Regions from separate parts of the Comamonas trifloxystrobinivorans genome, predicted to be linked through region 2. Evidence: predicted binding sites of a transcription regulator. Region 2 holds the regulator's gene; each other region holds the start of a gene.
What was found. Region 2 encodes FNR, which switches genes on or off when oxygen is low (the NO sensors DNR and NnrR bind a similar motif). Its sites were predicted from a motif close to TTGATNNNNATCAA; they were not measured.

Region 1 (7,548 bases), on a different contig from region 2:
ACATCTTTGATGCTGGCGGCCAGCGTATTCTCAAAGCCGCAGATCGCGTAGATCGGGTTGCTCATGTGGTTGATCCAGGCCTTGACCGGGTAGGGGTAGCCCAGTAGGCCGGCGGCCAGCATTTCGCTCGACAGCCCGCCAGGTGCTGGATACCACGGAGCCTGGGCCGGATAAGGGTTTTGGCCGGCCGCTTTTTTGCGCTGGAACTCGCTGGTTTTCTCGTACGGAAAACGGGTGCGCGACAAGGCCACGCCGCTGGCTTTGACAGCACCGGGAAACTGCGCAAAGTTGTAGCGCGGGCCGGGGCCAAAGGGGCCGAAAGGGCCGGCGTCCATGACCCAGCCGCCTTTGACGTTGAGGTTGCCGATCAGGTTGTTGAGCATGGCAATGGCGTAGGCGGTGTAGAAGCCCGAGCCGTTCATGGTGCCGCCGTGCGAGTTGGCCACAGCCTGCTTGCCGTGGCTGGTGAATTCGCGCGCCAGGTCTTCGATCTCTTTAACGGGCACGCCGCACAGCGCGGCATATTCAGCCAGCGTTTTGCGGTGCGACTCTGCGCGCAGTTTGGCAAAGGCGCTGCACACGGCAATCGGTGCTGGCGCTTCGCTGGCACCGGCTGCTGGGGCGGGTGTGAATTCGCGCTCTACCAAAAGCTCAGCGGCTTGTGCCACGGTGTGCGGGGCGAGTTGGCCGCCGGGCAGTTGCACCACAAAAACATCTTGTGCCGGTGTTTTGTCGTCCACCGGCTCGGGCATGGGCAGGCCAATGTCCGCACCGCGCAAGAACTGGCCGTAGCGCGGGTGCTTGGGCTCGTTGATGAGCAAGTGCGTGGCATTGCTCCACGATGCCTCGCCGGCTGCAGCCATGGCGGCCGGGCCAGGCTGGGTGAGGAACTGCATGTCGTAGCGCTCGTGGTCAATGATCCAGCGAATCAGGCCCATGGCCAGCGCCAGATCGCTGCCCGGTTTGACGGGCAGCCAGCGGTTGTTGTCGCCCGCCGCGTGGCTGGACGAGGTAGGCAGCATGGGCGATACCACCACGTATTTATAAGTGTTCTCGTCGCGCGAGCGTGCCTCGGCCAGCTCGCGGCCTACGCGCTGGAAAGGGTTGCCCGATTGCGCTGGCGATGTGCCGATAAAAAGACCAAAGCGGGAGTTTTTCCAATCGGGCTTGCCGTGCGGCATGCCGACCATATCGCCCAGCGCAGCGCCAGTGCCCACGCGGTAGGTTTGGCCGCAATAAGAGCCGTGGTTGGAGACGTTGACGGTGCCGAAGGCCTGTTTGGCAAAGCGGTTGATGAGCGGTGTGCGGCCTTCGTTGGAGGCTTCGGTGAACAGCAACTGGTTGGCTTTGGGACCGTACTCGGGATTGGCCGGGTCGATCAGTGTTTGCACATCGCGGATGGCACGCAGACCTTCAACATGGCCTTCGCCAAACAGGTTGCCGCCTTCGCAGATTTCCTGCACCAGCTGCTCCAGCGAAATCGTCTTCCATTGGCCTGAGCCGCGCGGGCCTACGCGCTTGAGCGGTTGGAGCACGCGGTGCGGTGCTTTCTGGTGCTCCAGCATGGCCGAACCTCGGGCGCAACTGGTGGCACGGCCCTCAAGGCCGTTGTCGCCGCCGAGCATGGCGTAGACATCGCGCACCGGCGTTTCCATCGGTGCAGGATGCGTGGTGGCCAGCGGGTGGTAAGGGTTGCCGGCAATGCGGATGATCTGGTTGTGCTTGGTGTCCACGCGCAGGCGCACGCCGCACTGCGTCCAGCAGCCCAGGCAACTTGACGGGCTGACCACTTGGCCGGGGTGGGTGCTGAGTTGGCCAGTGACCGGGTCGATGCGGAACTCCGGCGTGAGCGAGTTGCCGCGGGTAGCGCTCTTGGTGGTTTTTCCCGAGCTGCCAGTGATCAGCCCTTTGGCACCTTTGGCCACGGTTTCGCCGTAGCCTGCAGCAAATGCAGCCAGGCCGCCGGCAACTGCGCCGCCGCGCAACAGCATGCGGCGGCGGGCGGCATCGGTGTTGCCGGCTTGTTGGCCAGCTGGGGCTGCGGGAGCGGGGGATTTTTGGTTCTTATCTGTCATGTTTGGGCCTCTGGAGAGAAGCGGGCGCTGCAGCCATGTTTGGGCTGGCTGCGAGCGCTGAAATTAGTGGTTGTTTTGGCTGAGGGCGGGGTAGGTTCAGGCGGCGCTCGGCGCTTGGCGGGCGGGGAACAGTTCCAGCGCCCAAGTGGCCATGGCTACCAGGGCCACGCACAAACCGGCTACGCCCAGCATGCCCAGCAGCCCGTCGCCGCCCAGCGGCATGTGGTAGAGGTACAGACCGGCGCCGAACTTGGGCACGCCTTGCACGCCCATGAACAGCGCCCAGCGGAAGGCCCAGGCCGATGCGGCCAGGCCCGTGCCCAGCACCAAGGTGTAGCCCTTGGCGCCCAGGCGGCGCTCGCCCCGCAGCAGCGCTATCACCACCGCAGCGCCAAACACGCCCGAACCGAGCATTGCCATGCGCCACACCGGGAACTCGCGGAACAGGCGCAGTGCCAGATCAAACGAAGGGCTTTGGCCGCTGATACCGTAGATGCCCCAGGTGAGGGCGCTGACAACCAAGGCCGTAGCCAGGCCCAGACCGAGGCTGCGCAAGCCTTGCAGCGCCGCTGCATCCGGCTGCCAGCGGGCAGGCAAAAAGCGGTAGAGCACAAAGCCCATGCCCACGGTGGCGAGCCAGCCGCTGAGCGCCAGGTTGATTGGTACCCACAGCGTGTTCCACAAGGGGCGCGAGCGCACCACCATGATTTCTGCGCCGGTGTAGACCACGATGCTGAGTGTGGAGAGCACCAGCAGTGGGGCGAGCCAGCGCATCAACCCCGGTTTGCCCAGCCACCACAGCGCGCACATCAGCACGCAGAGGCCGACGAAAGTGGGCATCAGCACGGCGCCCAGACTCATCCACGACCAGGGTGTGAGATGTGCATAAAAGTGCCAGAAGCGGGCGGGCTGGTGCAGATCGGCCAGCAAAGCCACGGGCGCAGCAATGGCGCTCATGGCCAGCACCAGCACAGCCGTTGGCAACAGGCGCTGGCGCAGGCCGCCAGTTGGGCCAAAGACGCAGGCAGAGCTGAGCAAGGCCGCGCCGGTGGCAATGCCGACCAGAAAGAAATACTGCACGGCCCAGGGCAGCCAGGCGGCTTCGTACGCAGGGGTCAGGAGTTCGATGATTTGCATGGTGTGACGCCTTTCACAGATGCTCGGCCACCAGGCGCACCGTGGCTTGGCCGTCGACGCCGTTGACGAACTCATCGGGCAGGCCGATGTAGAACACGTGGGGCTTGGTTTTCATGCCGGGTTTGAGGACTTTGATCTCGTCCTTGTGCGCTGCAATGCGGTGGTTGATTTCGCTGTTGGCGTCGTTGAGATCGCCGATCACGCGCGCGCCGCCCACGCAGCTTTCCACACAGGCGGGCAGCAGGCCGGCTTCCAGGCGGTGCTCGCAGAAGGTGCACTTGTCGGCCGTCTGCGTTTCGTGGTTGATGAAGCGGGCGTCGTAAGGGCAGGCCTGCACACAGTAGCCGCAGCCGACGCAACGCTCGTTGTCGACAAGCACGATGCCATCGGTACGCTGGAACGTAGCCTGCACCGGGCAGACCGGCACGCAAGGCGGCTCGTCGCAGTGGTTGCACAGGCGTGGCAGGCTGACCATGGCTGGCGCGCGCTCTGGCCGGTCTACCTCGTACTGCAACACCGTGGTGCGGAACTGGCCGATGGGCGGCTGGTTCTCTACCGAGCAGCTCACGGTGCAGGCCTGGCAGCCAATGCATTTGCGCATATCTACCAACATGCCAAAGCGCTTGCCCTCCATGCCAGGGCGGCGGGCCGGTTGAAAGCTTGGGTCGCCGGGTGTAACTGCTTGTGCCGAGGCACTGAGGCCAAAACCGGTGGCCAGGGCTACCAAATCTTGCAGAAAGGATCGTTTGCTGGGGTTTGTCGTGGTGCTGATGTCAGTCATGGGAGCCTCGCTCAGAGATATCGCTACAACGAAAACTGGCATGAAATAAGTTTTCGATATATCGATATGCGAAATATGAGTGATAAATTGACTGAATGTGTTGATGCAAGTCATGCCAGATTGCGGTCGTAACCAAAAATGCGGCCGCTCGCATGCGCTGCCACCCGAGCGCCTGGGCAGGAGGAGGTGGGGCGGGTTGCGCGACAGCGGGCGAGAAAAGCCGTTTCAGCCCCTGGAGCAGCAGGCCCGTATTTCCGGGGTACTTTGCTTTTTTGCCTACAATGCTTGCTTTTGGCTGGCCCTGGTCAGCCGCTTTGGCGTGCCTGCAGCTCTGGCAGGACGCATGCTCCCCCGGCCCTTCTTTGTTTGTCGTTGATGCAGCACATTCGTAACTTTTCCATCATTGCCCATATTGACCATGGCAAGTCCACCCTGGCCGATCGTCTGATCCAGCGTTGCGGCGGCTTGGCCGAGCGCGAGATGGAGGCGCAGGTGCTGGATTCGATGGACATCGAAAAAGAGCGCGGTATCACCATCAAGGCGCAGACCGCGGCTCTGCAATACAAGGCCAAAGACGGCAAGGTTTACAACCTGAACCTGATCGACACCCCCGGCCACGTGGACTTCTCGTACGAAGTCTCGCGTTCGCTGTCGGCTTGCGAAGGCGGCCTGCTGGTGGTGGATGCATCGCAGGGCGTGGAAGCGCAGACGGTGGCCAACTGCTACACCGCACTCGATCTGGGTGTGGAAGTGTTTGCCGTGCTCAACAAGATGGATCTGCCGCAGGCAGACCCGGACAACGCCAAGGCCGAGATCGAAGATGTGATCGGCATCGACGCCAGCGACGCGATTCCCTGCTCGGCCAAGACCGGCATGGGCATCGACGAGATTCTGGAAGCCATCGTCACCAAGGTGCCGCCGCCCAAGGGCAACCCCGATGGCCCGCTGCGCGCCATGATCGTGGACAGCTGGTTCGACCCGTATGTGGGCGTGGTGATGCTGGTGCGCGTGGTGGATGGCGAGCTGAAAAAGGGCGAGCGCTTCAAGATGATGGCCACTGGTGCGGCCTACGAAGCCAACAATGTGGGCGTATTCACGCCGGCCAACTCGCCGCGTGATTCGCTCAAGGCAGGCGAGGTGGGCTACATCATTGCCGGCATCAAGGAGCTGAAAGCGGCCAAGGTGGGTGACACCATCACGCTTGAAAAGAAGCTGCCCAACAACCTGGGTCCGGCCGACAAGGCGCTGCCCGGCTTCAAGGAAGTCAAGCCCCAGGTGTTTGCCGGTCTTTACCCGACCGAAGCCAGCGAATACGACCAGTTGCGCGATGCGCTGGAAAAGCTGCAGCTCAACGATGCGGCGCTGCAGTTCGAGCCCGAAGTCTCGCAGGCGCTGGGCTTTGGTTTCCGCTGCGGTTTCCTGGGCCTGCTGCACATGGAAATTGTGCAAGAGCGCCTGGAGCGCGAGTTCGACCAGGACCTGATCACCACCGCGCCCAGCGTGGTCTACCAGGTGCTCAAGGCAGACGGTGAGCTGATCGACGTGGAAAACCCCTCGAAGATGCCTGACCAGGGCCGTATTGAGGAGATCCGCGAACCGATCGTGACCGTGCACCTGTACATGCCGCAAGACTATGTGGGCCCGGTGATGACGCTGGCCAACCAGAAGCGCGGCGTGCAGATGAACATGGCCTACCACGGCCGCCAGGTGATGCTGACCTACGAGATGCCGCTGGGCGAGATCGTGCTGGACTTTTTCGACAAGCTCAAATCGGTCTCGCGCGGCTATGCGTCGATGGATTACGAGTTCAAGGAATACCGCGCCTCGGATGTGGTGAAGGTCGATATTTTGCTCAACGGCGAGAAGGTGGATGCGCTGTCGATCATTGTGCACCGCTCGCAATCGGTGTACCGTGGTCGTGCGGTGGTGGCGAAGATGCGTGAGATCATCAGCCGCCAGATGTTCGACGTGGCGATTCAGGCAGCCATTGGCGCCAACATCATCGCCCGCGAAACCGTCAAGGCCATGCGCAAGAACGTGCTGGCCAAGTGCTATGGCGGTGACATCACGCGTAAGCGCAAGCTGCTCGAAAAGCAGAAGGCCGGCAAAAAGCGCATGAAGCAGATCGGCTCGGTGGAAGTGCCGCAAGAGGCCTTCCTGGCTATCTTGCAGGTTGAAGATTAAAGACAGAGCGAGCCAAGCGACACAAGCTATGCAAATCCTGACGACACTGATTCTGGCCGCCTTTGTGGCCTATATGGGCGCGTGGTACAGCGGCGCGATTGAAGGCAACTTTGCATTGCTGTTGTTCCTGGCGACGGTGGTCACCGGCGCCTATTGGCTGGCTGAGCGTTTTTACTTTCTGCCCAAGCGCAAGGCGGCGGCAACGGCCCTGGCTGCGAACGCCGCCGAGCGCCGCCAGCAACTCGGTGCGCAGGGCATTGACAAGGTCGATGGCGACGATGTGCAAGAAGGCCAGGCGCGTTTGCTGATGCAGCCCTGGTGGCTGGACTGGACGGCTGGTCTGTTCCCGGTGATCGTGGTGGTGTTTCTGCTGCGCTCGTTCTTGTTCGAGCCTTTCAAGATTCCCTCGGGCTCGATGATCCCGACCCTGCTGGTGGGCGACCTGATTTTGGTGAACAAATTCACCTACGGCGTGCGCCTGCCGGTGATCAACAAAAAAATCACCGAAGGCAATGCGCCCCAGCGTGGCGATGTGATGGTGTTCCGCTACCCGCCACAACCGAGCATGGATTACATCAAGCGCGTGGTTGGCGTGCCGGGCGACGAAGTGGCCTACCTCAACAAGCGCCTGACCATCAATGGCAAGCCGGTGCCCACCACCAACCAGGCCGATTATTTTGAGCAAGACGCCATGCGCTACTTCAAGCAGATTGAAGAGCAGTTGGGCGAAAAGACGCACCGTGCCATTACCAATGCCGATGTGCCGGCCTTTGTGCAGGGCGCAAGCGATTTCAAGTACCGCGAAAACTGCCGCTACACCGTCGAAGGCGTGACCTGCAAGGTGCCCGAAGGCCATTACTTCATGATGGGTGACAACCGTGACAATTCGTTGGATTCTCGATACTGGGGTTTTGTGCCTGATGCCAATATCGTCGGCAAAGCCTTCTTTGTCTGGATGAATTTCGGTAACATCAAGCGCATCGGATCGTTCAACTAAAAACAGTTTTCAAGAGGGAATGTCTATGCGAGCCATGCAACGCACACCACGCAGTCGCCAGCGCGGCCTGTCCTTTATCGGGCTGGTTCTGTGGGGCTTCATCATCGTGGCCGGGGTGGCAGTGGGCAGCCAGGCAGTTCCCGTGGTGATCGAGAACATGAACATCAAAAAAGCGGCCACCAGAGCGGCACGCCAGGGCTCTACCGTGCAGGAAGTGCGCGACATTTACCAGAAGGCCCAGGCGATTGATGACATGAAATCGGTCAATGCCAAGGATTTGGATGTGACCAAGGATTCCAATGGCAGCATTGTGGTGTCGTACAGCTATGAGCGCGACGTCCCCTTGTTCGGGCCGGCCTACCTGGTCTTCCGTT
Region 2 (7,548 bases):
TGGCAATATCCAGGTGCAAGGGCCCAACGTGTTCAGCGGCTACTGGCGCATGCCGGAGAAAACGGCCGAAGAGTTCACCGCCGATGGCTGGTTCAAGACCGGCGACGTGGGTAAGCTCGACGAGCGCGGCTATGTGACGATTGTCGGCCGCAGCAAAGACCTGATCATCTCGGGCGGCTACAACGTCTATCCGGCCGAGATCGAAGGCTATATCAACGAGCTGCCCGGCGTGGCCGAAAGTGCGCTGGTAGGCGTGCCACACCCGGATTTTGGTGAAGTCGGCGTGGCCGTGGTGATTGCCAAACCCGGCCAGAGCCCGGATGCGGACGGCATCATCAGCACGCTGAAAAACCAGCTGGCCAATTTCAAAATCCCCAAGCGCTGCTTTGTGGTGGCCGAGCTGCCTCGCAACACCATGGGCAAGGTGCAGAAAAACCTGCTGCGCGCGCAGTACCAGGATCTGTTCAAGGCCTGAATCCGGCCACAGCCGTCAGCCCAGCTGGCGGCTGCAATGGTGTCCATGGACGCAAAAAAGAGAAGGCCGGGAGCCTTCTCTTTTTTTGGGGGGTTGGGCGCGTGGGCCTGTAATTGTGCTTATGCGATCAACGCAGTACCAGCACTGGCACCTTGGCGTGCGTCAGCACATGCTGGGTTTCGCTGCCTAGCAGCAGGCGCTTGAGGCCTTTGTAGCCGTGCGAGGCCATGACGATCAGATCGCACTTCTCGCTGTCGGCCACTCGGAGCAGCGACTCGGCCACCAGATCGGACTGCACCACCAGGGCCTTGACGGGCACACCCGCGCTGGCGCCTTCGGCCACCACTTTGTCGACCACGGCCTGCGCCGAATCCAGCCAGCCTTTTTGCACCCGGGCGATCTCGGCCGGATCAGCATTCGTGCTGCCTTCAAAATAGCTGCGCGGATAGTTGGGCGAAATATTGACGGCGGTGACTTGCGTCTTGCCCAGTTTGGCCAGTGCCAGTGCGTGTTGCACCGCTTTGTTGGACAGTTCCGATCCGTCGGTGGCAAGCAGAATATGGTGGTACATCAGCAGCTCCTTTTTGGTGTGGGCTAGAGCACCCGCCGGGAAAAGTTGGCGAGCACTGGTTGCAGCGAGCCGATCACCTTAGCGCATGCATAACTACCAGACTTTGCGCCAAATCAGCACTGATGCAGGTGTTTTGGCGCTGTGATTACACGCCGCAGTGCTGGTTGTTAACCAGCGCATGGAGTTTGTCCGTATCCAGAATACGGACGTGGCGCTGCTTGACTTCGATGATGGCTTCTTCGGCGAACTTCGAGAAAGTGCGGCTGACGGTTTCGAGCTTCAGGCCCAGGTAGCTGCCGATCTCTTCGCGCGTCATGCGCAGGATCAGCTCGGACTGCGAGAAGCCGCGCGTGTGCAGGCGCTGCACCAGGTTCAGCAGGAAGGCGGCCAGGCGCTCTTCTGCACGCATGCTGCCCAGCAGCAGCATGACGCCGTGCTCGCGCACGATCTCGCGGCTCATCACCTTGTGCACGTGGTGCTGCAGCGCGTTGACTTCGCGCGAGAGCTCTTCGAGCGTGGAATAGGGCATGACGCAGACTTCCGCATCTTCCAGCGCAATCGCGTCGCAGGAATGGCGGTCGTTGACGATGCCATCCAGCCCGATGATCTCGCCCGCCATCTGGAAGCCGGTGACCTGGTCACGACCATCTTCGGTGGCGATGGTGGTTTTGAAAAAACCGGTGCGGATCGCATAGAGCGAGTTGAAAGCCTCGCCATTGCGGAACAGGGCGGTTCCTCGTTTGATTCTGCGGCGGGTGGCAACAAGCTCGTCAATACGATCCATTTGATCGGATGAAAGGCCGACGGGCATGCACAACTCGCGCAGATTGCAGTTGGAGCAGGCCACTTTGATCGCGTTGGGTGTCATGTGTCAATATCCGGTTACAAAAAATTGTGTAGAAACAAAGGTTCCACACTTAGCCTCATTGTGTACGGAGGCGTAAAAATGATCCTTGACATAAGTCAAGGACATGGGCGTCCGCTTGCGGCACATTGCAGCTTCTAAAAGAAGAGAGATCATGATGGCCTTGACCCCCGACTTGCTGCGCCGGTTCGATGTATCCGGCCCGCGTTACACTTCGTATCCTACCGCAGACCGCTTTGTTGAAGCCTTTGATGCGGATGGCTACCGACGAGCGCTGGAGCAGCGCAGTGCTGGTTTGGGTAGCCGTTTGGTGCCGTTGTCGCTGTATGTGCACATACCGTTTTGCGAGTCGCTGTGCTACTACTGCGCTTGCAACAAGATTATCACCAAGCACCCCGAGCGCGCCGACGAATACCTGGACTATCTGGAGCGCGAACTCGATTTGCAGTTGGCGCATTGCCGCAGCAATCAGCCTGTCAGCCAGTTGCATCTGGGTGGCGGCTCGCCAACCTTCCTGAGTGATGAAGCACTCACACGCCTGATGGAAATGGTGCGTGCACGCTTTCAGCTGCAGCCGGGGGGCGAATACTCTATAGAGGTCGATCCCAGAACAGTGACGCCGGCGCGACTCCGCCATCTCTACAGTGTGGGCTTTAACCGTTTGAGCTTTGGCGTGCAGGATTTTGACCCGCAGGTGCAAAAAGCCGTGCACCGAGAGCAGCCCGCCGAGCAGGTGTTTGATTTGGTGGCGCAGGCGCGCGCCATCGGCTTTGAGTCCATCAATATCGATTTGATCTACGGCCTGCCGCAGCAAACACCGGCCAGTTTTGCCCGCACCATGGAGCAAGTCTGTCTGCTGCGCCCCGATCGCATTGCGCTGTACGCCTATGCACATTTGCCCGAGCGCTTCAAGCCCCAGCGCCGCATTGCTGTGCAGGAGCTGCCCAACCCGGTCGACAAGCTGTCCATGTTGGCGATGGCTTTGGAGAGTCTGCAGGCGGCGGGCTATGTCTATGTGGGCATGGACCATTTTGCTTTGCCTGGCGATGGGCTGGCCGTGGCCAAGCGCCAAGGGCGCCTGCACCGCAACTTTCAGGGCTACAGCACGCAACCCGATTGCGATCTGATGGCGCTGGGCGTGTCGGCCATTGGCAAAATCGGTGCCACCTACAGCCAGAACGCCAAAACGCTGGAAGAGTATTACGACCTGATCGACCAAGGCCAGATCCCCGTGGTGCGCGGCTTGGCGCTGGGCCGGGACGACATGCTGCGCCGCTGCGTGATCATGAGCCTGATGTGCCAGGGCACGGTGGTGCTGGAGTCGGTCGAGCAATCATGGCTGGTCGATTTTCGCCAGTACTTTGCCGCTGAGCTGGAGCAACTGCAGCCCTTGGTGGAGCAGGGCCTGGTCGAGATCACGCCAGAGGCGATCAATGTGACCGAGCTGGGCTGGTACTTTGTGCGCGGCGTGGCCATGGTGTTTGACAAGTATCTGCAAGCCGACCGCACGCGGGCCCGTTTTTCCAAAATCATCTGAACGAGTCAGCGCGGGTGGTGGGCCGCATGGGCTGCGGCTCAGCACCCGTTACGCTTCAGGCAGAAAGTGCCGCCAGGCTTTTGTACAGCATGTACATGGCCAGGCACAGCAAAATGCCGCCAAAGATTTTCTTGAGTTGCGCCACGGGCAGCTGGTGCGCCGCCTTGGCGCCCAGTGGTGCCGTCAGCACGCTGCAAACGGCTACGGCCACCAGGCCCGGCAGCCAGATATAGCCCAGCGAATGTGGTGGCAGGTTTTGCGCATGCAGGCCGGCCAGCATGAAGCCGATCACGTTCGTCACCGCAATCGGGAAGCCCAGCGCAGCGCTGGTGGCCACTGCGTTGTGGATGGGCACGTTGCACCAGGTCATGAAAGGCACGCTGATAAAAGCGCCGCCGGCTCCCACCAATCCAGATAAGCCTCCGATCACGCTGCCAGCCGCCAGTTGGCCGCCGGTACCAGGCATGGTGCGGGTGCTGCTTGGCGCGCTCGACTTGCGGAACATGCGCAACGCCGAGTAGCCGACAAACAGGCCAAAAAACAAACCCAGGTAAGTGCCTTTGAGCAAAGCAAAAATGCCCAGGCTAGCCACCAGCCCACCCAGCACAATGCCGGGCGCGAGGCGTTTGACGATGTCCCAGCGCACGGCGCCGCGCTTGTGGTGGGCGCGCACGCTGGAGACCGAGGTGAACATGATGGTGGCCATCGAGGTGGCAATCGCCATCTTGATCGCCAGCTCTGGCGCCACCGCCTGCGTGCCCAGGATGTAGGTCATGAAAGGCACCAGCACCATGCCGCCGCCAATGCCGAGCAAACCTGCCAGAAAACCGGTGATCAGGCCCAAGCACGAGAGCGGGAGCAATACGAGAGGATCGGTCATGGTGGGCGTTCGCGCAGGAAAAAGGCCACCTGACTCAGGTGGCCTGAAAGCCCCGCCGCAGCGGAGAGGAGAAGCTGACGGGTGGCAGCGCTGGAGGGCGGCCGCCCCAAATGAGGTGTTCGCAGCGGATCCACCGGACCGTCATCCTGAACCGGGGGTTCAGGTGGGCGAGGGCAACCTGTCGTTGGGTTCATCTGACGCGAGACGATCACGCTCAACAGGTGATGTACCAAGCCCGTGCTCGTAGAGCATTGGTTCAAGGAACTATAAAGTCCGGCAGGGCTGCGAACGCTTCCATTGTACCGGCTGGGGCCTGGTTGCCGGCCCAAAATGCCAATTCAATGTCCGAAACTGGGGCAAAAATAGTAGCAGCCAGTGCTTGATGGGAAAGCGCTGGCTGCTGGTTTTTTGCCAAATCCTTGCAATGGGCGGCAATCTGTGTTGCAACCGCTGCCCATGCGTGGGGATTGAGTGCCTCAGGAGGCGGCGGTGGCGTTGGCGGTTGCGGCCGCAGCCGTGTCGCTGGTGGCTGCGTCGAGGCGCTGCATGATAGCTTGCAGGCGCGGCTCGTCCCAGTTCAGCGATGCCTGGCCGCTGGCGGCAGCGGGCTGTGCCGCCGCTTCGCTGCGGGCCTGTTCGGCTTGCTGGTTCAGCTCGGTGTTCTGGGTTTTCAGGTCGAGCAGGTCAAAAGCCATGTTCAACGCGGCCAGCACGGCAATGCGCTCGCGGCCGCGGATCTTGCCGCTGTCGCGGATGCCGCACATGGCGTCGTCCACCTGCTTGACCGCTGCCAGCAGGCGCTCTTCCTGGCCTTCGGGGCAGCCCAGCATATAGCTTTGCTGCATGATGTGTACTTCAAGCTGCTTCATGATTCGTCCTGGTCAAAAGTCTTGGGCAGGCGTTCGATCAGCGCGTCCACGCGCGAGCGGGCGGCTGTCAGGCGCGATTGCAGGGAGTCGCGTTCCTGGGTGAGGGAGGCCATCTGCTCTTGCAGTTCGGCGTGCGCGCGTTGTAGTTGTTCGTGGCGGGTCAGCAAGGCTTCCACCCGTTCCAACATCAGGTCCAAAGAAGGCGTAGTGACCATAGAGAGACAGTTTTTGATTGCGCAACAGTAAAGACGATAAAATTGTACCCGTTGGTGCTCGCCACGGTGGTTCACACCCTGGCAGTTCAACGGGAAGCAGGGGAGTTCGCTTGTGCCCTACAAGCCATGCCCAACCTGCGCTGCCCCCGCAACGGTAAGCGATCGATGGCTGTACGCCATCTGCAGCCGCAATATTGCCACTGAATACCTTGAACAAGTGTTTGGGAAGGCGCGCGCTGTGACATCGTCAGCCCGGATACCGGCCAACGCTGAGGACTGCGGTGCGTCTGCCTGACAGGCGTGCCGCTTCTGTTTTTCCCCATTTGCCGGCGGGGAGGCTGGCGCGGGGTAGTTATCGCCTGAGATTCCCATGAAATCCCACTTGCCGCTGGTGCGCCTGTCTGCGCCTGAGTCCGCTGTTGCCTTGTCCACCCTGTCTTTCTCGCCCCGGCGCGTAGCCCTGGCTGCCGCCTTGCTGGCCGCTGCCGGCGCCCAGGCCCAAGAGGCCGCCAGCGCGGATGCAACAGAGGGTAAAACCTTGCAGGAAATGGTGGTAACCGCCAACCGCATTGAGCAGCCGCTGTCGGATTTGACGGCCGACATGTCGATCATCGACGACAAAACCCTGCAGCGCCAAGGGCCGGGCGCCATCGCCGATGTGCTGGCGCGCGTGCCCGGCATCCAGATCACCCGCAACGGCGGCCCGGGCGCGGCCACTAGCGTTTTCATCCGCGGTGCGGAATCGCGCTTCACGGCGGTGTATGTAGACGGCGTGCGCCTGGATTCGCAATCCACCGGCGGTGCCTCCTGGCAGTCGCTGCCCTTGGCGCTGATTGAGCGCGTGGAAGTCTTGCGCGGCCCGGCCGCTGCCGTGTATGGCTCGGACGCCATGGGCGGCGTGGTGCAGATTTTCACCAAAAAAGGCGAAGGCGCACCCAAGCCCTACGTCGGTTTTGGCGTGGGCAACCGTGGTACCTACACGGCCGAGGCCGGCATCTCGGGCGGCGCAGGTGCTTGGGATTACTCGCTGGGCCTGAACCGCGCGCAGTCCGACGGCTTCAATGCCCGCAACACGGCCACCGCCAATCCCGACAAAGATGGCTACCGCAACAACGCCATCAATGCCCGCCTGGGCTACCAGATCAACAAGCAGCAGCGTCTGGAAGCGACCATGCTGGCCAGCGATATGAATTCCGGCTACGACACCAGCCAGCAAGACGACCGCAGCATCAACAAAATGTATGCGCTGGGCCTGAACTGGCAGTCGCAATGGACCGACAACTACAGCACCAAGCTGCAGTTCACCCAGTCGCGCGACTACTACGAAACCCGCCCCTCGCCCTACGAAACCGATACGCGCCTGCACAACTACCTGTTCCAGAACGAGTGGCGCTATGGCGTGCACACACTGACGGCTGCGCTGGAGCGCCGCGAAGACACGCTGGTCAACGGCGACATCAACCGCGACCGCAGCCAGAACGCGCTGGCGCTGGGCTACGGCCTGCACAGCGGTGCGCACACCGTGCAACTGAACCTGCGCCGTGATGACGACAGCGAATTCGGTGGCAAAACCACGGGCAGCGCGGCTTACGGCTACGAGTTTGCGCCCAACTGGCGCGCCACCGCCACGGTGGGCACGGCTTTCCGCGCGCCTACGCTGTACCAGCGCTTCAGCATGTATGGCGATCCGTCGCTCAAGCCCGAAGAAAGCAAGAACGCCGAACTGGGCCTGCGCTGGGCGCAAGGCAGCAACAGCTTCTCGGCCACCGTCTACCGCAACAACGTCACCGAGCTGATCAACTGGGTCAGCAGCACGGGCACTTGCGCTGGCAACTCCGGCCCTTATGGCGGCTGCTACAGCAATGTGGGCCGCGCGCGCCTCGAAGGCATCACCTTGGCCGGCACCACCAAGCTGGGCCAGTTCAACCTGCGCGGCTCGGTCGATTTCCAGAACCCGCGCGACCGCGATACCGACAAGCTGCTGGCACGCCGCGCCAAGCGCTTTGCCTCGCTGGGCGTGGATACGCGCTTGGCTGGCTGGGATCTGGGGGCTGACATGCAGGCCACGGCCAAGCGTTTTGACAACGCAGCCAACACCAATGTGCTGGGTGGCTACACCTTGTTCAATCTGTCGGC
Region 3 (7,548 bases), on a different contig from region 2:
GCCTCTCGGCCACCGATTTTGAATGCGCCCGCCGCATCGAAGCCCTGCTGCAACTGGCCTGAATCCCTTACCTATGGCAAAACATGGACGGCGCCCCGGCGCCCCGGCGCAAGGCGAAGCGCAAACCGGCTTGGTGGTGGCCAGCTACGGCCGCCACTGCGTGGTAGAAACCCCGGACGGCGAGCGCCGCATCTGCCACCCGCGCGGCAAGAAAAGCCAGGCCGTGGTGGGCGACCAGGTGCTGTGGCTTGCGCCGCCGCCAGGCCAAGGCGATGAAGGCACGATCGAGAAAGTGCAAGAGCGCCGCAACCTCTTCTACCGCCAGGACGACATTCGCACCAAAACCTTTGCCGCCAACCTGGACCAGTTGTTGATCCTGATTGCCGCCGAGCCGGTGTTCAGCGAGGTACAGCTGGCCCGCGCCCTGATTGCAGCCGAGGCGGCGCACATCACGCCCATCATCGCGCTCAACAAGATGGATCTGGAAGAGCCTTTTCTGCGCGCCTGGGAAAGGCTGGAGCCTTACCGCACCATGCGCGACCAGGCCGACGACCCGCCGCACTACATGGTGCTGCCGCTGGCCCTGGAAGGCGCTGACGAGGAAGACCGCGAAGCCATCTACGGCTTGCTGGCCGGCAAAACCACTTTGGTGCTCGGCCCCTCGGGCGTGGGCAAAAGCACGCTGATCAATTTGCTGATCCCCGGCGCCAACGTGGCCACCAACGAGATCTCGCAAGCGCTGAACACCGGCAAACACACCACCACCAGCACCACGTTGTACTGGGCCGATGCCGAGCGCCAAACCGCCATCATCGACTCGCCCGGTTTTCAGGAATTCGGCCTCTACCACATTGCGCCTACGCAACTGGCCGCCTGCATGCCCGACATCGGCGCGCACGCCAAAGACTGCAAGTTCTACAACTGCACCCACCTGCACGAGCCCGGTTGCGGCGTGATCGACGCGGTAGAGCACGGCTCCGACACCTTGCCCATCAGCCCCAACCGCTATCGCATTTACAGCGAGCTGTTTGATGAGCTGAATTTGACGCAGTATTGAGAGCGCCCTGCGCTGCTGGCTCTCAAGCCTTGCTGCGTACGCCGTAGCATTTGGCCTGCGCCAGCCTCAACTCCAAAGCCACCGCTCAGAGCCTGCCGTGCCACACCAAAGAAAAAAGCCTTCGAGATTTAGTCGAAGGCTTTTTCGTACTGGCAGGTTGCCTGGCGCGCTAGCGCTCTGAGGTCCCCCGGCGCAGCTGCAGTGAAGCCACCAGCGCGAGCAAAGCAGATACCAACAGCAGCCACACGCCATCGCCCACCGGTACCGCCGTTGGCGTTGCTGCAGTGCAAACATTGGTGTTGCCGCAAGCGCCTGCTGGACCTGCCGGACCTTGGGGGCCTGCCACACCGGCCGGGCCCGCTGGGCCGGCTGCACCATCCGGTCCTGCAGGGCCGGCTGCACCATCTGGCCCTGCGGGGCCTGTCGGGCCGGTTGGGCCTGCTGGCCCTGGAATTCCATTCACTACCACATAGGGCTGGGTACAGCTCAGCGTGGCCGAACGCGCCAGGCCTTGCGCCGACGAACCCGTCCCGGACAGCTTGATGTTGATGGCCGCCGTACCGCCCCCGTTTGTGCCGCACAATGGCGCGCCGTGTATTGGCCAGGTGACATCAAAACTTCCCGTGCAGGTATCTGATAAGGGCAGGTTCCCTTCGATACGCAAGCGGTCGTTCATCGGTGCGGCCAAGATGCTGGCCGCGCCACTGCCACAGCTGATGGTGGGCGTTGTAGTGGCCACCTGCAAAGGCAGGGCAAGCTCTATGTTCATGGAGAATTGCCCCCCAGAAGAGCCCGTATCGTTCGAAATACTGAACTGGTAGGCCACCGTCTGCCCAGGCACCACTGTGGTAGAGCTAAAGGCGGCGCTATCAAATTTAAATATTGCTATCTGGGCATGGGCCTGCCCCATACCCATGAACGCCACCACCAGCCACACCAGCGAATGGAGGCAGCGCGCCATTGAATGTTTGCGTAAAGGCATCACCCGCTCCTTTACGGTTTGACCAAATCACTCAGTTTGAGTGCACCCGATTTGGTGCAGCAGTCGCCCGCAGGGCCAGCCGGGCCTTGCGGACCTGCCGGGCCGGCAGCACCCGCTGGTCCGGCAGGGCCGGTAGCTCCTGCCGGGCCTGCTGGGCCAGTGGCTCCGGCAGGGCCGGCAGGGCCAGCGGCTCCGGCGGGACCGGCAGGACCGGTGATTACCGGTGCATCAGCACAAGCCAATGGCGCAGTGGCTGCAAGGTAAGACGTGGCGTTTTGCGGGTGGGTTGCCACAAAGGCTGCTACCACCTTTGCCGTTGGGCCGCAGAGCAGTTCTGCTGATTTCGGCCAAGTCACATCCACGTTGATCAAGCAAGTGCCCCCTGGATCGGTACCACCATGGGCAAAGCTCAGCACGTTCGTGCCATCCAGCGCTGCGATCGGTGCTGAGGTACAACTGCCTGCAAAGCTGGTGACTGGCCCGGGCGCTACCACCAAAGGTGCGGGCAAGCGCAGTTCGTAGGTGCTGCTCGTCCAATTGGGGTTAGAAGCGTTATTGCTGGTTTCCGTAGCAGTCACGGTCAAGGTCGTTGTGCCACCGGCTGTAATGTTGTCCGATGCAAATGCAGCGCTATAGGCAAAAGTTTGTGCTTGCATAGTCTGTGCCATCGCCGCTGCTGCAGCTCCCAGCCCCAACACAACAACGGCCAATGCACGGAATGGCACCGCGAACCCAGGTTTTGATCGCTTCTTCTGCATCACCCCACCTCTTTGATAAAAAATATATATTGATTTGAAACAACAATTGATGTTTTAAAAATATCGTATCTGTACCCGTCGCTGGCTGCAACAGAAAGTATGGTTTCGCAGCGGGTTTAGTGCCACTCAAAAAATATGTGCTAGACAGCGCTTTCAGCCACAGCGGGCCATCCCAGGGCAAGCCACGCTATACCGCCAGCATCCACTCTGCCGGCAACTGCTCCGCATGGCGCAGATCCACATGCGCTTTCAGAAAATCGAGCACGGCACGGGTGCGTGGCGGCAGCTGGTCGGGCTTGCCCAGATAGACGGCGTGGATGGGTTCGAGCACGCCGGTGTTGAAGGCTTCCAGCACCACTTGCAGCCGGCCAGCGGCTATGTCGTCCCAGGCGTGGTAGAGCGACAGGCGCGCAATGCCCGCGCCCTGGATGGTGATCTTGCGCATGACGTCACCATCGTTCACGCGCAGCACCTCGCCAATCGGAATCTCGACCGGCTTGCCATCTACCGTAAACGGCCAGTGCGGCACGGTGCGCTGGTAGTTCCAGCCAATGCGGGTGTGCGCCATCAGATCGGCAGGCGTTTGCGGCGTGCCCCGCGCAGCCAGGTAAGCAGGCGCTGCCAGCATGACTTGCCGGGTGTGGCCCAGCAGGCGCGCCACCACGTCTGACGACGGCAGCTTGCCCCAGCGGATGGCGATGTCGGCCTGTGCTTCCATCAAATCCACCACCTGGTCGGTAAAGCTCAGGTCCAGCACCAGTTCGGGGTAGTCGCGCATGAGCTGCGGAATCAGCGGCCCCAGCAGTTGGCCGATGGAAGTGCTGGCGTTGATGCGCACCACGCCCTTGGGCACGCTGTGCAGCGAAGCGGCATTTTCCAGATCGTTCAAATCGGCCAGCACGCGCTGGCCGCGCTCGTAGAGCTGGTTGCCTTCGGGCGTGAGTTGTACGCGCCGCGTGCTGCGCAGCAGCAGCTGCGCGCCCAAACGTGCTTCCAGCCGAGCCATGATTTTGCTCACCGCCGAAGGCGACACGCCCAAATGCCGCGCTGCGGCCGAGAAACTGCCTTTTTCGGCCACCTGCACAAAGACCTCCAGCTCGCCGGAGCGGTTGATGTCGAACTGCGGAACGCTGGTGGGCGGGTTATGGCGCATGTTTTGGCTCCTGGCTCAGGTGGCGGGTATTTGTGCCATTTCAGCACAAATGCGTTTCCATTGTTCCGGCTACACAAAGGCCTTGCGGCTCTGCACAATTCCCTCCTTCCCAGGCGCCGCCCGCAGGCCGCGCCGGTACTGAAAGGATCTCTCCCATGCCCTTATCTCTGCTGGCACTCGCCGCCGGTGCCTTTGGCATCGGCACCACCGAATTCATCATCATGGGCTTGCTCACCCAGGTCAGCCAAGATCTGGGCATCAGCATTCCGACCGCTGGCACGCTCATCTCCGGCTACGCCTTTGGCGTGGCGGTGGGCGCGCCCGTGCTCACCTTGCTGACGCGCCACTGGCCGCGCAAGCAGTTGCTGCTGAGTCTGATGCTGATCTTCATCGCAGGCAATCTGGCCGCGGTGTTTGCGCCCAACTATGCGTCACTGATGGCAGCACGCGTGCTGACCTCGCTGACGCACGGCACCTTCTTCGGCGTAGGCGCCGTGGTCGCTACCAGCCTGGTCGCCAAAGACAAGCAGGCGTCGGCCATTGCGCTGATGTTCTCCGGCCTGACGCTCGCCACCTTGCTCGGCGTGCCGGCCGGCACCTGGATCGGCCAGCATTTTGGCTGGCGCATGGCGTTCGCCGCCGTGGCTGTGGTGGGCGTCGTAGCGCTGGCAATTTTGGCAAGCTTTGTGCCTCGCAAGCTCCCGCAAGCAGCGCCCGCCGCACTGCGCGATGAGCTGTCCGTACTCGCCAGCACACCGCTGTGGCTAGGCCTGGGCATGACGGTGTTCGGCTATGGAGGCGTGTTTGCGCTCTACACCTATGTGGAGCCGCTGCTCTCGCAAATCACCCATATGGGCAATACCGGCGTGGCGGTAACGCTGCTACTGTTTGGTGCGGGCTCGGCCGTAGGCAATATTGCCGGCGGCAAGCTGGCTGACCGCGGCGTGGTGCGTGCGCTGTGGATAACACTGGGCAGCTTGGCCACTGTTCTGCTGCTCGGGCGTTGGGCCTTCAGCCAATCGGGTGCAGTTGCCATGGCTTATGTGGCTGCTCTGGGCGTGGTGGCATTTGCCACCGTCGCTCCCATGCAAATGCGCGTAATGCAAGGCGTGGGCAGCCCAGGCGCCACCCTGGCCTCCAGCCTGAACATCTCGGCCTTCAACCTGGGCAATGCCTTGGGCGCCTGGCTGGGCGGCAGCCTGATTGCAGGTGTTGGCCTGCTCTCCATTGCCTGGGGCGCGGCTGCACTGACAGCACTTGGCTTGGTATTGGTGGCTTTGAGCCAGCGCAGCACAGCTGGCGCCACCTGCGCCGCCACCGCTTCTGCGTAAACCTACAGGAGCGATCAGCCATGGAATACCGCTACCTCGGCCAATCCGGCCTGCAAGTGCCCACGCTGGGCCTGGGCACCGGTACCTTTGGCGGCCAGGTCCCGCTGTTTTCCGCCTGGGGCGTTAACGGCGTGGAGCACGCCAGCGCATGATCGACGTCTGCCTGGATGCGGGCCTGAACCTGCTTGACAGCGCCGATGTGTATTCCGACGGCGCGTCCGAATCGGTGCTGGGTGGGGCGCTGGCCGGGTGCCGCCACCGGACGACTATCTCCCCAAGGTCTGCCTGCACACCGGCCCAGGGCCCAACGATGCGGGCAGCTCACGCCAGCACCTTGTCAGCGCGGTCGATGCGGAGTTTTGCAGAGTGTCCCTAAATCAACCAACGACCTTGGGCGGAAAGCCTGCCGCTGTCAGGCCCAACTCTAACGAGCCATCCCAATAGTCCCGGAGCACTTCAAAGCTACCCGACATCACCCCTTCCGGGAAAACGCTGTAATAACCATCCACCCGCGCTATTTCATAAGAGAAAGCTCTGCTTCCCTTGAATGCTCCATAGTGTGGGTGGTCAGAGCCACAATCGAAGCTTTTGCAGTCTGCCATCCCACAATTGCAACGGCCGGTGATGTAGAGATGCGGCAATTGCGGCAACAACTCCGGCCAGTCGCATTTCAGGGTGTCTTCCAGGTCCTCGTAAAAGCGAGGGAGTGCATCCTTCAGGTACTTTCGCGTTTCAGCCATAGCCATGCTCCACGATGGATGACTAGCTGTGGTGCTGCGGATACGTTAGACCCATACCGCACCAACAGCGCCCAGACACTCAAAAACGATAGCTGCCAGCACACATCAGCCGAGCGCCAGCACCATAAAACACCAAATAATCACCCCAGCAAGCGCGCCAAGGTCAGCAGCGCCAGCAGCAGCATCCACACCACGACCGAGCGCCAGACCAGGCCGACCACGCTGCGCAGGTGGGCGGTTTCCGGATCGCGGCCGGGGGTGGTGGAGCCGTCGCCTTGCAGCAATGCGGCGTCGTTGCTGTCGATATCGGCCGTGCGCGCACGCAGCGCAGCGCCGCCCAGACGAATGTCGATGGCGCCGGCGGTGGCGGCCAGGATCACGCCGTCGTTGTCGTTGGGGAAGTGCTGCGTCTGGAAGCGCCAGCCGTCGATAGCTTCTTCAAAGTTGCCCACCACGGCAAAGCTCAGCGCGGTCAAACGGGCGGGCAGCCAATCGACCATTGCCCAGGCGCGGCTGGCCACTTGGTGGAAAGCGCCTTGCAACTGCTCGCCCTCGGCGGCCGGTTTGCGTGCGAAACGCGACACGTACTCTGCCATGCGGTAGAAGACGGCGCCCGCCGGGCCCAGGCCGATGGCCGAGCCAATGGAGTAGCAAGCCAGCACGCCAAACACATGGCGGTGTGCGGCCAGCACCGAATACTCGATCACATGGCGCACGATCTCGCTGCGCGGCAGATCGTTGGCATCCACCTGCTGCCACTGCGCCAGGTATTGGCGCGCTTGTTCTTCGTCGCCCGATTCGAGCGCATCGCGAATGCGCGTGAAATGGTGGCTGAACTGGCGAAACCCGAGCGTGACATACAGCACCAGCACGTGCCAGACCATGGCCAGCGGCCAGCCCACCAGCCACACCAGCAGCCAGTGCATGCCCAGCGACAGCGCAGTCGGCAAGAGCACGGCCACAGACCAGGCCAGCCAGCCGTGGCGCTGTTGGCCGGCGTCGAGGTTACGGCTGATCCACTGCACCCAGGCGCGCACCGCGGCGTAGACCGGGTTGTCGCGCGACAAAGGCTTGGCCTGCTCCAGCAGCAAGGCGATCAGCGTGGCAAAAAAACTCATGGGCAGTGATCATACTGGCTGCGCAATATCACACAAGCAGTTACAGGTTAGCTCAGCGCGGCATTTGGAAGGCCAGAAAACGGTACAGGTTGCGCAACATGCCTGCGGTTGCGCCCCAGATGAAGCGGTTGTGGCCCGAGAGCGGATCGCTGTAGGGCATGGAGAGCCAGCGCCGCGACAGCTCGGGCGTGTCGAGTTGCTGCCACTGGTGGTGGGCCGGGTTCATAAGAAAAGAGAGCGGCACTTCAAAAATATCGTCCACCTCGCCCGGGTTGGCCTTGAGCGCAAAGGGCGGCTGCACCAGGCCGATGACCGGCGTGATGTCAAAACCTGAGCCGGTGGTGTATTCGGGCAGGTGGCCGAGCACCTCGACCCGGTCGCGCTCCAGACCAACTTCTTCCCAGGCTTC
Region 4 (7,548 bases), on a different contig from region 2:
CTGCTGCAAGCTGCAGGCCGTGCCGGGCGCGATGCCGCCTATGTGGCCGAGCACGGCAGCAGCGTGGAAATGTGGCTGCAAACCCAGCAACCCGAGCATGCCGTTTACCAAGCCTTGCGCCGCTGGGACTACCCCGGTTTTGCCGCCCAGCAATTGCATGAGCGCCGCGATGCCGCCATGCCACCGTTTGCACACCAAGCCATCATCCGCGCCGATGCGCGCACACAAGAAGTAGCACAAGGCTTTCTTCGTGCTGCCTCAGAAGCAGCGCAAGCCCAGCAGTTGCCGGGTTCGGACGAGGTTTTTGTTTACCCGCCCATACCGCTGGCCGTGCAACGCGTGGCGCAGGTGGAGCGCGCTCAGATGCTGGTGGAAAGCCCATCGCGCAAGGCACTGCAGCAGTTTCTGCGCGCCTGGCAGCCCACGCTGCATTGGCTGCGTAGCCAGCCCGAGCACAAACCGCTGGTGCGTTGGCTGGTAGACGTGGATCCGCAAGCTATCTAAAACGAAGGCAAAACGAAAGCCGCTGGTGCCTGCAAAAATGCACCAGCGGCTTTGCAAAAGCAGCAATGCCGAGGCGTTACTGCAACTGCAGCAGCGCCACCGTTTCGCGGGCCGCCACCCGCCCTTCATCGGTAGGCACCACCCAGATTTCTACCGCACTGCCTTCGGCATGCACAGCACAGGGCTCGCGGCCATCAGCGCGGCGGTTGCGCTCGGCATCGATCTGCACGCCCAGCCAGGCCAGCTTTTCGCAGGCTTGCTGGCGCAAGATGGCATCGCGCTCGCCAATGCCGCCGCTGAAAGCCAGCACGTCCAAGCCTTGCAGGCAAGCCACCAAGGCACCGGTTTCGCGCACTACGCGGTGGGTGAACTGGTCGATGGCGCGCTGCGCATCTGCACTGCCATCCGCACGCAAAGTACGCATGTCGGCCGAGATGCCGGAGACGCCCAGCAAGCCGCTTTGCTTGTAGAGCAAGGTCTCTATTTGCGCGTGGCTCCAGCCCTGTTCCATCAGATACAGCAGCACGCCGGCATCAATGCTGCCGCTGCGGGTGCCCATCATCAAACCGTCCAGTGCCGAGAAACCCATGGTGGTGGCAATGCTGGCGCCAGCTTGGCAAGCGCACAGGCTGGCGCCGTTGCCCAGATGCGCCATGACCAGGCGACCATTGGCGCGCTGGCTGCGCGCCTGCAGCACCGACAGAATGTACTGGTACGACAGACCGTGGAAGCCATAGCGCCGCACACCTTGCTCACGCAGATCGCGCGGCAAGGCAAAGGCGTAGTTCAGCTCGGGCATGCTGGCATGGAAGGCTGTATCAAAACAGGCCACCTGCGGCAATTGCGGGAACGCCTTGCGAAAGCGACGAATGCCTTCCACGTTGTGCGGCTGGTGCAGTGGTGCGAGCGAGTTGAACTGTGTCAGCCGCTCCAGCACGGCGTCGTCCACCAGCACGCTGCGGTCGAACTCGCCACCGCCGTGCACCACGCGGTGCGCAATGGCTTGTAGCGGCGCGTATTGGTCGAGCATCGGCACCAGCCCGCGCAGCCGCTCCAACGCCTCTTCAAAAGGCGTGCGCCCAGCCGCCACTTCCAGCGGTTGCTGCACATTCTGGCCGCGGTATTTCCAGCCAATATGCGGCTTGCCGCCGGGCTCCAGCCCTTGCACATTACCCGCCAGCAGCTCCGCCTGCACCTGGCCTTGGGCCACCGGGTGGAGCGAGAATTTGAGCGACGACGAGCCGGAATTGATTGCCAAGATGGCCATGGTTTTCTCCTTGTGCTTGCCTGCGCTGTCAGCCGCGTTTCCAGGCGTTGTCGGCTTCGATTCGGCGGCGTGCATGCGCCATCAGCAAGGCCAGCAAAGCCGAGGCCACGCGGGCCCGCGGGCCGTCGGCCCGGCTGGTGAGCGCGATCGGCACTCTGGCGCCCAGTACCACGCCCGAGCCGCTGGCGCCCGCCAGATACTCCAGCTGCTTGGCCAGCATGTTGCCGCTTTCCAGATCGGGCACCAGCAAGACATCAGCATCGCCCGCCACTTCGGAGCGGATGCCTTTGATACGCGCCGCTTCGGCTGAGATGGCGTTGTCAAACGCCAGCGGGCCATCGAGCATGCCGCCCGTGATCTGGCCACGGTCGGCCATCTTGCACAGCGCTGCGGCATCCAAGGTGGAAGGCATGTTGGCGGCCACTGTTTCCACCGCCGCCAGCACGGCCACTTTGGGCAACTCCACGCCCAGCACCCGCGCCAGGTCGATGGCGTTTTGCGCAATGTCGGCCTTCTCGCTCAGGCTGGGGCTGATGTTGATGGCTGCATCGGTAATGAGCAGCGGTTTGCTGTAGAGCGGCACATCAAAACGGAAGACGTGCGACAAACGCCGCCCGGTGCGCAGGGCCGGTTCGGCCAGCACCGCACGCAGCAACTCGTCGGTGTGCAAACTGCCTTTCATCATCAACTCCACCTGGTGGCTGGCCGCCAGCTCGGCAGCCTTGGCCGCTGCAGCATGGCTGTGCTCGACGCTGATGATCTCCACGCCCTCAAGCTCGATACCCGCCTCTTCCGCCACTTTGCGAATGCGCCCAACAGGCCCGATCAGCACCGGCACGATCAGGCCTTGGCGTGCGGCATCCAGGGCGCCTTGCAAAGAGCCGGGATCACAGGGATGGACCACCGCGCAGCGCAGCGCCTCCAGCCCCTTGCTTTTGGCCAACAGTGCGTTGTGACGTGCCTCAGGGTCGAACACCTTGAACAGCGGCGCCTTGGTGCGCTGCAGGCGCACTTTGCTGGCAGGCGGCAACAGCTTGGCCACGCCTTGCAAGACCAGAGCGCCATTCTGGTTGGTGACGCTGCAATCCATCTCCACGCGCTTTTTGGCATCGTCCTTGGAGAGCACGGTGGCCACCACCGTCAAGGTATCGCCCACGCGCACTGGTTGCTTGAAACGCAACTGCTGCTCCAGATAGATGGTGCCAGGGCCGGGGAATTCGGTGCCGAACAAGGCCGAGATCAGCCCCGCGCTCCACATGCCGTGCGCGATGATGCCGTGGAACAAGGTGTCTTGCGCGTAAGCCGGGTTCATGTGTGCCGGGTTGACATCGCCGGTCACAGCGGCAAAAGCCTGGATATCGTCTGCCGTCAAGGTGCGCAGCAAGCGCGCGCTCTGGCCCACTTGCAGCTCGTCATAGGTCAGGTTTTCCAGCCATTCGCCGGCGTTGCCAGCGTTTTGAGGATCGGTCATAGGTTCTCCGCCTGGTGGCTGGCAGCAGCCGCCCAGGACATCAGAAAAATCAAAAGAAGAGGGGAAAAAACAGCGCCGCTGCGCACGCCGGAGCGGGCTTGCAGCGGCGCGGGCAGGCGCTCAATCGGAGTAGCGCACCATCACATAGTCGCCAGGAGCGTCTGCCAGCACGTATTCGGGTTTGATTGCTGGCGGAGCCACCCGCTCGCCCGAGTGCTGCTTCAACCATGCGTGCATAGCTTCCCACCAGGAGCCTTGCACCACCGGCGTGGTGGCGGCCCATTCGTCGGGATCGGTCCAGACCTGTTCATCGGTTTCGGTCGATATCTGGTAGCTGCGCCGCGGGCGGCCGGGTTCGGAGACAATGCCGGCGTTATGCCCGCCGGCGGCCAGCACAAAGGTCACCGGCGCACTGGTTTGCAGGTGGATGCGGTAGACCGAGCGCCAAGGCGCCACGTGGTCCTTGGTGGTGGCCACCACCATCAGCGGCACCGCAATATCCATCAGCGCCACGGCGGCACCGGCAAAGCGGTACTGGCCACGGGCCAAGGCGTTTTCGAGGAACATCGAGCTCAGGTACTCGGTGTGCATGGCGGCAGGCAGGCGCGTCTGGTCGGAGTTCCAGCTCATCAGGTCAAAACCGGCTTCGGGCTCGCCCAGCCAGTAGCGGCGCATGCTGCGCGACCAGACCTGCTCGCGCGAGGACAGAAACTGGAAGGAGCTGCCCATGTCCTGCCCCGACATATAGCCTTTGCGCTGCATGCGCTGGCGCAAGGTGGCGAGCTGGTCTTCGTCGATGAACACGCCCAGCTCGCCAGGCTCGGTGAAATCGGTCTGCGCGGCCAGCAGCAGCACCGATACCAGCTCAGGCAATTGCTCGGGGATGAGCGCTTTTTCTTGCTCGCTGCGCTCGCGCTTTTTCTGCCGCGCCAGCCGGCCCAGGGTGGCGGCCACAATGGCCAGATAGGTGCCGCCCAGGCAGTAACCCATGGCGTGGATGCGCTGGGCGCCACTGCGCGACTGCACGGCCGCCATGGCCGCCAGCACGCCACTGCTCAGGTAATCTTCAATCTTGAGCGCGTGGTCTTCGGCGGTGGGGTTGCGCCACGAGACGATGAAGACGCTGTGCCCTTGCTCCAGCAGGTAGCGCACCATCGAGTTCTTGGGCGACAAGTCCAGGATGTAGTACTTCATGATGCACGAGGGCACGATCAGCACGGGCTCCGGGTGCACGGTGGCCGTCTTCGGCGTGTAGCAGATCAGCTCGATCAGGTGGTTGCGGAACACCACTTTGCCGGGCGTGACGGCCACGTCCTTACCCACCTCGAACTCCAGCGGCGGCAGCTTTTCCACCGGTGTCTCCACCCACTGCTGCGCCAGCCGGCCCAGGTCTTGCCAGAGGTACTTCTGGCCATCGCGCAGGCTCTGGCCCTTGGTGTCACGGGCTTTGGCCAGCACTTCAGGGTTGCACCAAGGCCAGTTGGCCGGGCACAGTGCATCGACCCACTGGCGGGCGAAAAAATTCACCATCTGCTGATTGTGGCGCGTCATGCCCTCCACCTGCACGGCCGAGCTCCACCATTCTTCCGAGGCCTTGAAGCTCTCCTTGATGGTGCGATAGGGCCACTGCGACCAGCCGGCCGAGCGAAGACGGCGGTCGGTCTCGCCCGCGCTTTCGTCCTGCACTGCCTGCTCCTGTTTGAAAGTGCTGGCCGCCACCCGGTTGTTCAAATGCAAGGCATAACGCGCCAGCTCGCGCCGCTTGCCAGGCGCTGCCGCCACATGCATGAGCCAGTCGGCGGCCGACAGGTTCAGCGCCATGGGCGACAGGCCCATGATGCTGCGGCTGAGCTTGCCGCGCACCCGGTCGTCCCAGGTGTCTTCCATACCCCGCTGCGTCTGGTTCCAAAGGGACCAAAGATCCTTGTGTTCTTTCACATGCGCTCCTAGTGCTAAACCAACAACCCAAACGATTGTGGGTTTGAGCGCCCATGGCGGGCATGACTTGAATCAATGTCTCAGGACTTGGGCTTGCGACACATTGGTGCCGCCCATGGAACGATGGCGCGGGAACTTTCCGCGCTCGGAGCGGGTTGGCGCTCTCAGCTGCCCGCTTGCGTCAGCCAGCGCACCGCGACGGAGAAGCTGACAAAGGCGAGCGCCGTGCTCACCAAAATGATGTGGGCAATGCGGCCGTTGTGCGCGCCATAGCGCTCGGCCAGCAAGGTGACATTGCTGGCGCTTGGCAGCGCTGCCACCAGGCTGAGCACCGTCACCGCAAACGGGTCCACCGGCAGACCCAGCGCAATGGCGGCGTGGCCCAGACCCAGCACCAGCAGCGGGTGGACGAACAGTTTGACCAGCGCCAGTGGCACGTAGCTGGACGGCTTGGCATATTCGGCCTGCACCATTTTGGAACGCGCCAGCACCGCGCCCACCGCAAACAAAGCCACGGGCGTTGCCGCGCTGGCCAACAGGCTCACGGTTTTGTCGATGGCAACCGGCAAGCGCCACTGCATGAACGAGGCCAGAGCGCCGAGCAGAATCGACCACGGCATCGGGTTGCTCAGCACGCCCTTGAATGCCTTGGCCAGCGCCGGCCGCATATTGCCGGCCGCACCGTCCAGGCGCGACAAGGCCAAGCACAGCGACGTGGTCAGCACCATGTCCACCAGCATCGCCAAAATGCTGGGGCCGGCCGCCGCCTCGCCGAGCAGCGCCACCAGCAGCGGCAAGCCCATGAAGCCGGTATTCGGGAAAGTGGTCACCAGGGCTCCGAAGGCGCTGTTGTTCCAATCCATTCCGCTCTTGCGGGCCGCCAATACGCAGCCGGCCACCATCAACACCTGGCACAGCATGAACAGCAGCAGCGCCGGAACGTTCATCAGCTGCTCAAACGGCAGCGAAGAACCCGCCTTGAACAACATGCAAGGCAGCGCAAAATACAGCACAAAGGCGTTGACGCCCGCTATCGCCGACAGCGGGAAAACCCCGCGTCGCGTGGCCAGATAGCCGCACAGCACCAGGGCAAAAAATGGAAAGGTGACGAGAAAGACAGACAGCACCGGCGTATTGTGCCGATTTGTGCCCAGGCTCGGCGGCCGGCGCTGTTGCGCGCGAGACCAGAGGCACTAATTTGTGGCGCCAGACGCAAAAAAACCTGCTGGTGGGCGCCACCGGCAGGTTTGGGGTTGATCGTGTGGCGCGTGGCCGCTCAGATCGTGACCAGCTTCTCCACTTCCGCGCATTTGCGGCGCGACAGTGCTAGGTTGCTGCGCTGCTTGTCGAGCACCAGGTAGAGGAACAGGCCTTCTTTTTGCGCCATCGGGCGGATGATGTGGTATTGCGAGCCCAGCGTGATCAGGATGTCGTCGATCGAGTCATTCAGACCCAGCGACTTCATGGTCTTGAGCTTGGCGCGCACCACCTCGGTGTTGCCCGCGGCGGCCAGCTCCAGATCGAGCCCGGAGCCGGCGCTGCCCAGCAGCATGCCGCTGGTACTGTCGACCAGGGCGGCACACATGGCGCCATCAACGGTCAGCAGTTGGGTCAAAGCGTCTTGTACCGATGCCATAAATCTCACCCCTTCACACACTGGCTGTTTGTCGTTGCTGGTCCCACCCGGCCAATGCTACGCATGGGTCAGCTTTTGCTGGCAGAAAAACAGTTTTCGGCCCGGCGCGCCGGGCCAGCGTGGCCTCAGGCCTTGTTCATCTCGGTGCCCACTTCGGCCGCCGCCCAGAGCACGCGGCCCAGGACGGCGCTGGTGTCGAGCACCATGCACAAAATGCAGGGAAATTCGGAGGTGACCATCTGAAACACCACGACGCCGCTGTCGGTCTCGAAGGTCAGGCGCTTGCAGCCGGCGTGGTTGATTTCGCGGCCCACGGCGCGGGCCATGGCCATCAGCGAGCCTGCCATGGCCGAGAGGCGGTTAAGCTGCAGCTCGCTATTGGTGCGCAGCGAAGCGATCTCGAAACCATCGGGGGTGCTGAGCAAAGCCACACGCACGCCGTCTACCGGACCAATCAGTTTTTCCAGCGCCTGCTGGCCTGCCGTTACCACCTGGGCAGGGATCATGGGTTGAGATGCGGTCATGAATTCTCGCTTTGCAGGGACAGCATGGAAACTAGCACACTCATTACTTCCAGCAACTGATCGCGGTTGCGCGGATCGGCCTGCAGGATCGGCACAACGCCGTAGCCCGCAGAATACACGCCTTGCGCGAATGTTTCAATTTGTGTAGCGTTGGCGTCACGCGCGCTCAAAATCAGGGTGACAGGCGCGGTCTCCAGGCGGCTGATTT

Region 1: a site for FNR is predicted at 4,094-4,107, ahead of dsrO (sulfate reduction electron transfer complex DsrMKJOP subunit DsrO). Genes of this name have one in related genera too.
Region 3: a site for FNR is predicted at 2,827-2,840, ahead of ACFIQF_RS24630 (DUF7933 domain-containing protein). Genes of this name have one in related genera too.
Region 4: a site for FNR is predicted at 5,243-5,256, ahead of ACFIQF_RS08890 (PHA/PHB synthase family protein). Genes of this name have one in related genera too.

Annotation. Positions count from the first base shown of each region.
Region 1 covers NZ_JBHZGV010000022.1:48,048-55,595, reverse strand. Annotated here, with positions in the region: gene ACFIQF_RS21745 (tetrathionate reductase subunit A) at 1-2,075, opposite strand, end outside; gene nrfD (NrfD/PsrC family molybdoenzyme membrane anchor subunit) at 2,172-3,212, opposite strand; gene dsrO (sulfate reduction electron transfer complex DsrMKJOP subunit DsrO) at 3,226-3,993, opposite strand; gene lepA (translation elongation factor 4) at 4,369-6,177, shown strand; gene lepB (signal peptidase I) at 6,206-7,174, shown strand; gene ACFIQF_RS21720 (DUF4845 domain-containing protein) at 7,200-7,548, shown strand, end outside.
Region 2 covers NZ_JBHZGV010000009.1:154,468-162,015, forward strand. Annotated here, with positions in the region: gene ACFIQF_RS12535 (malonate--CoA ligase) at 1-475, shown strand, start outside; gene ACFIQF_RS12540 (universal stress protein) at 603-1,046, opposite strand; gene fnr (fumarate/nitrate reduction transcriptional regulator Fnr) at 1,192-1,914, opposite strand; gene hemN (oxygen-independent coproporphyrinogen III oxidase) at 2,066-3,448, shown strand; gene ACFIQF_RS12555 (sulfite exporter TauE/SafE family protein) at 3,504-4,328, opposite strand; gene ACFIQF_RS12560 (cell division protein ZapA) at 4,805-5,197, opposite strand; gene ACFIQF_RS12565 (DUF904 domain-containing protein) at 5,194-5,412, opposite strand; cobalamin riboswitch at 5,448-5,694, shown strand; gene ACFIQF_RS12570 (TonB-dependent receptor domain-containing protein) at 5,783-7,548, shown strand, end outside.
Region 3 covers NZ_JBHZGV010000008.1:145,687-153,234, forward strand. Annotated here, with positions in the region: gene ACFIQF_RS11180 (4a-hydroxytetrahydrobiopterin dehydratase) at 1-62, shown strand, start outside; gene rsgA (ribosome small subunit-dependent GTPase A) at 74-1,057, shown strand; gene ACFIQF_RS11190 (hypothetical protein) at 1,227-1,826, opposite strand; gene ACFIQF_RS24630 (DUF7933 domain-containing protein) at 2,051-2,797, opposite strand; gene ACFIQF_RS11195 (LysR family transcriptional regulator) at 2,985-3,950, opposite strand; gene ACFIQF_RS11200 (MFS transporter) at 4,106-5,281, shown strand; partial or broken gene ACFIQF_RS11205 (aldo/keto reductase) at 5,302-5,632, shown strand; gene ACFIQF_RS11210 (hypothetical protein) at 5,659-6,021, opposite strand; gene ACFIQF_RS11215 (CobD/CbiB family protein) at 6,162-7,139, opposite strand; gene ACFIQF_RS11220 (CoA pyrophosphatase) at 7,192-7,548, opposite strand, start outside.
Region 4 covers NZ_JBHZGV010000006.1:219,495-227,042, reverse strand. Annotated here, with positions in the region: gene priA (replication restart helicase PriA) at 1-504, shown strand, start outside; gene ACFIQF_RS08900 (acetate/propionate family kinase) at 581-1,771, opposite strand; gene ACFIQF_RS08895 (bifunctional enoyl-CoA hydratase/phosphate acetyltransferase) at 1,800-3,242, opposite strand; gene ACFIQF_RS08890 (PHA/PHB synthase family protein) at 3,363-5,129, opposite strand; gene ACFIQF_RS08885 (AEC family transporter) at 5,345-6,307, opposite strand; gene ACFIQF_RS08880 (hypothetical protein) at 6,457-6,816, opposite strand; gene ACFIQF_RS08875 (roadblock/LC7 domain-containing protein) at 6,942-7,340, opposite strand; gene ACFIQF_RS08870 (GTP-binding protein) at 7,337-7,548, opposite strand, start outside.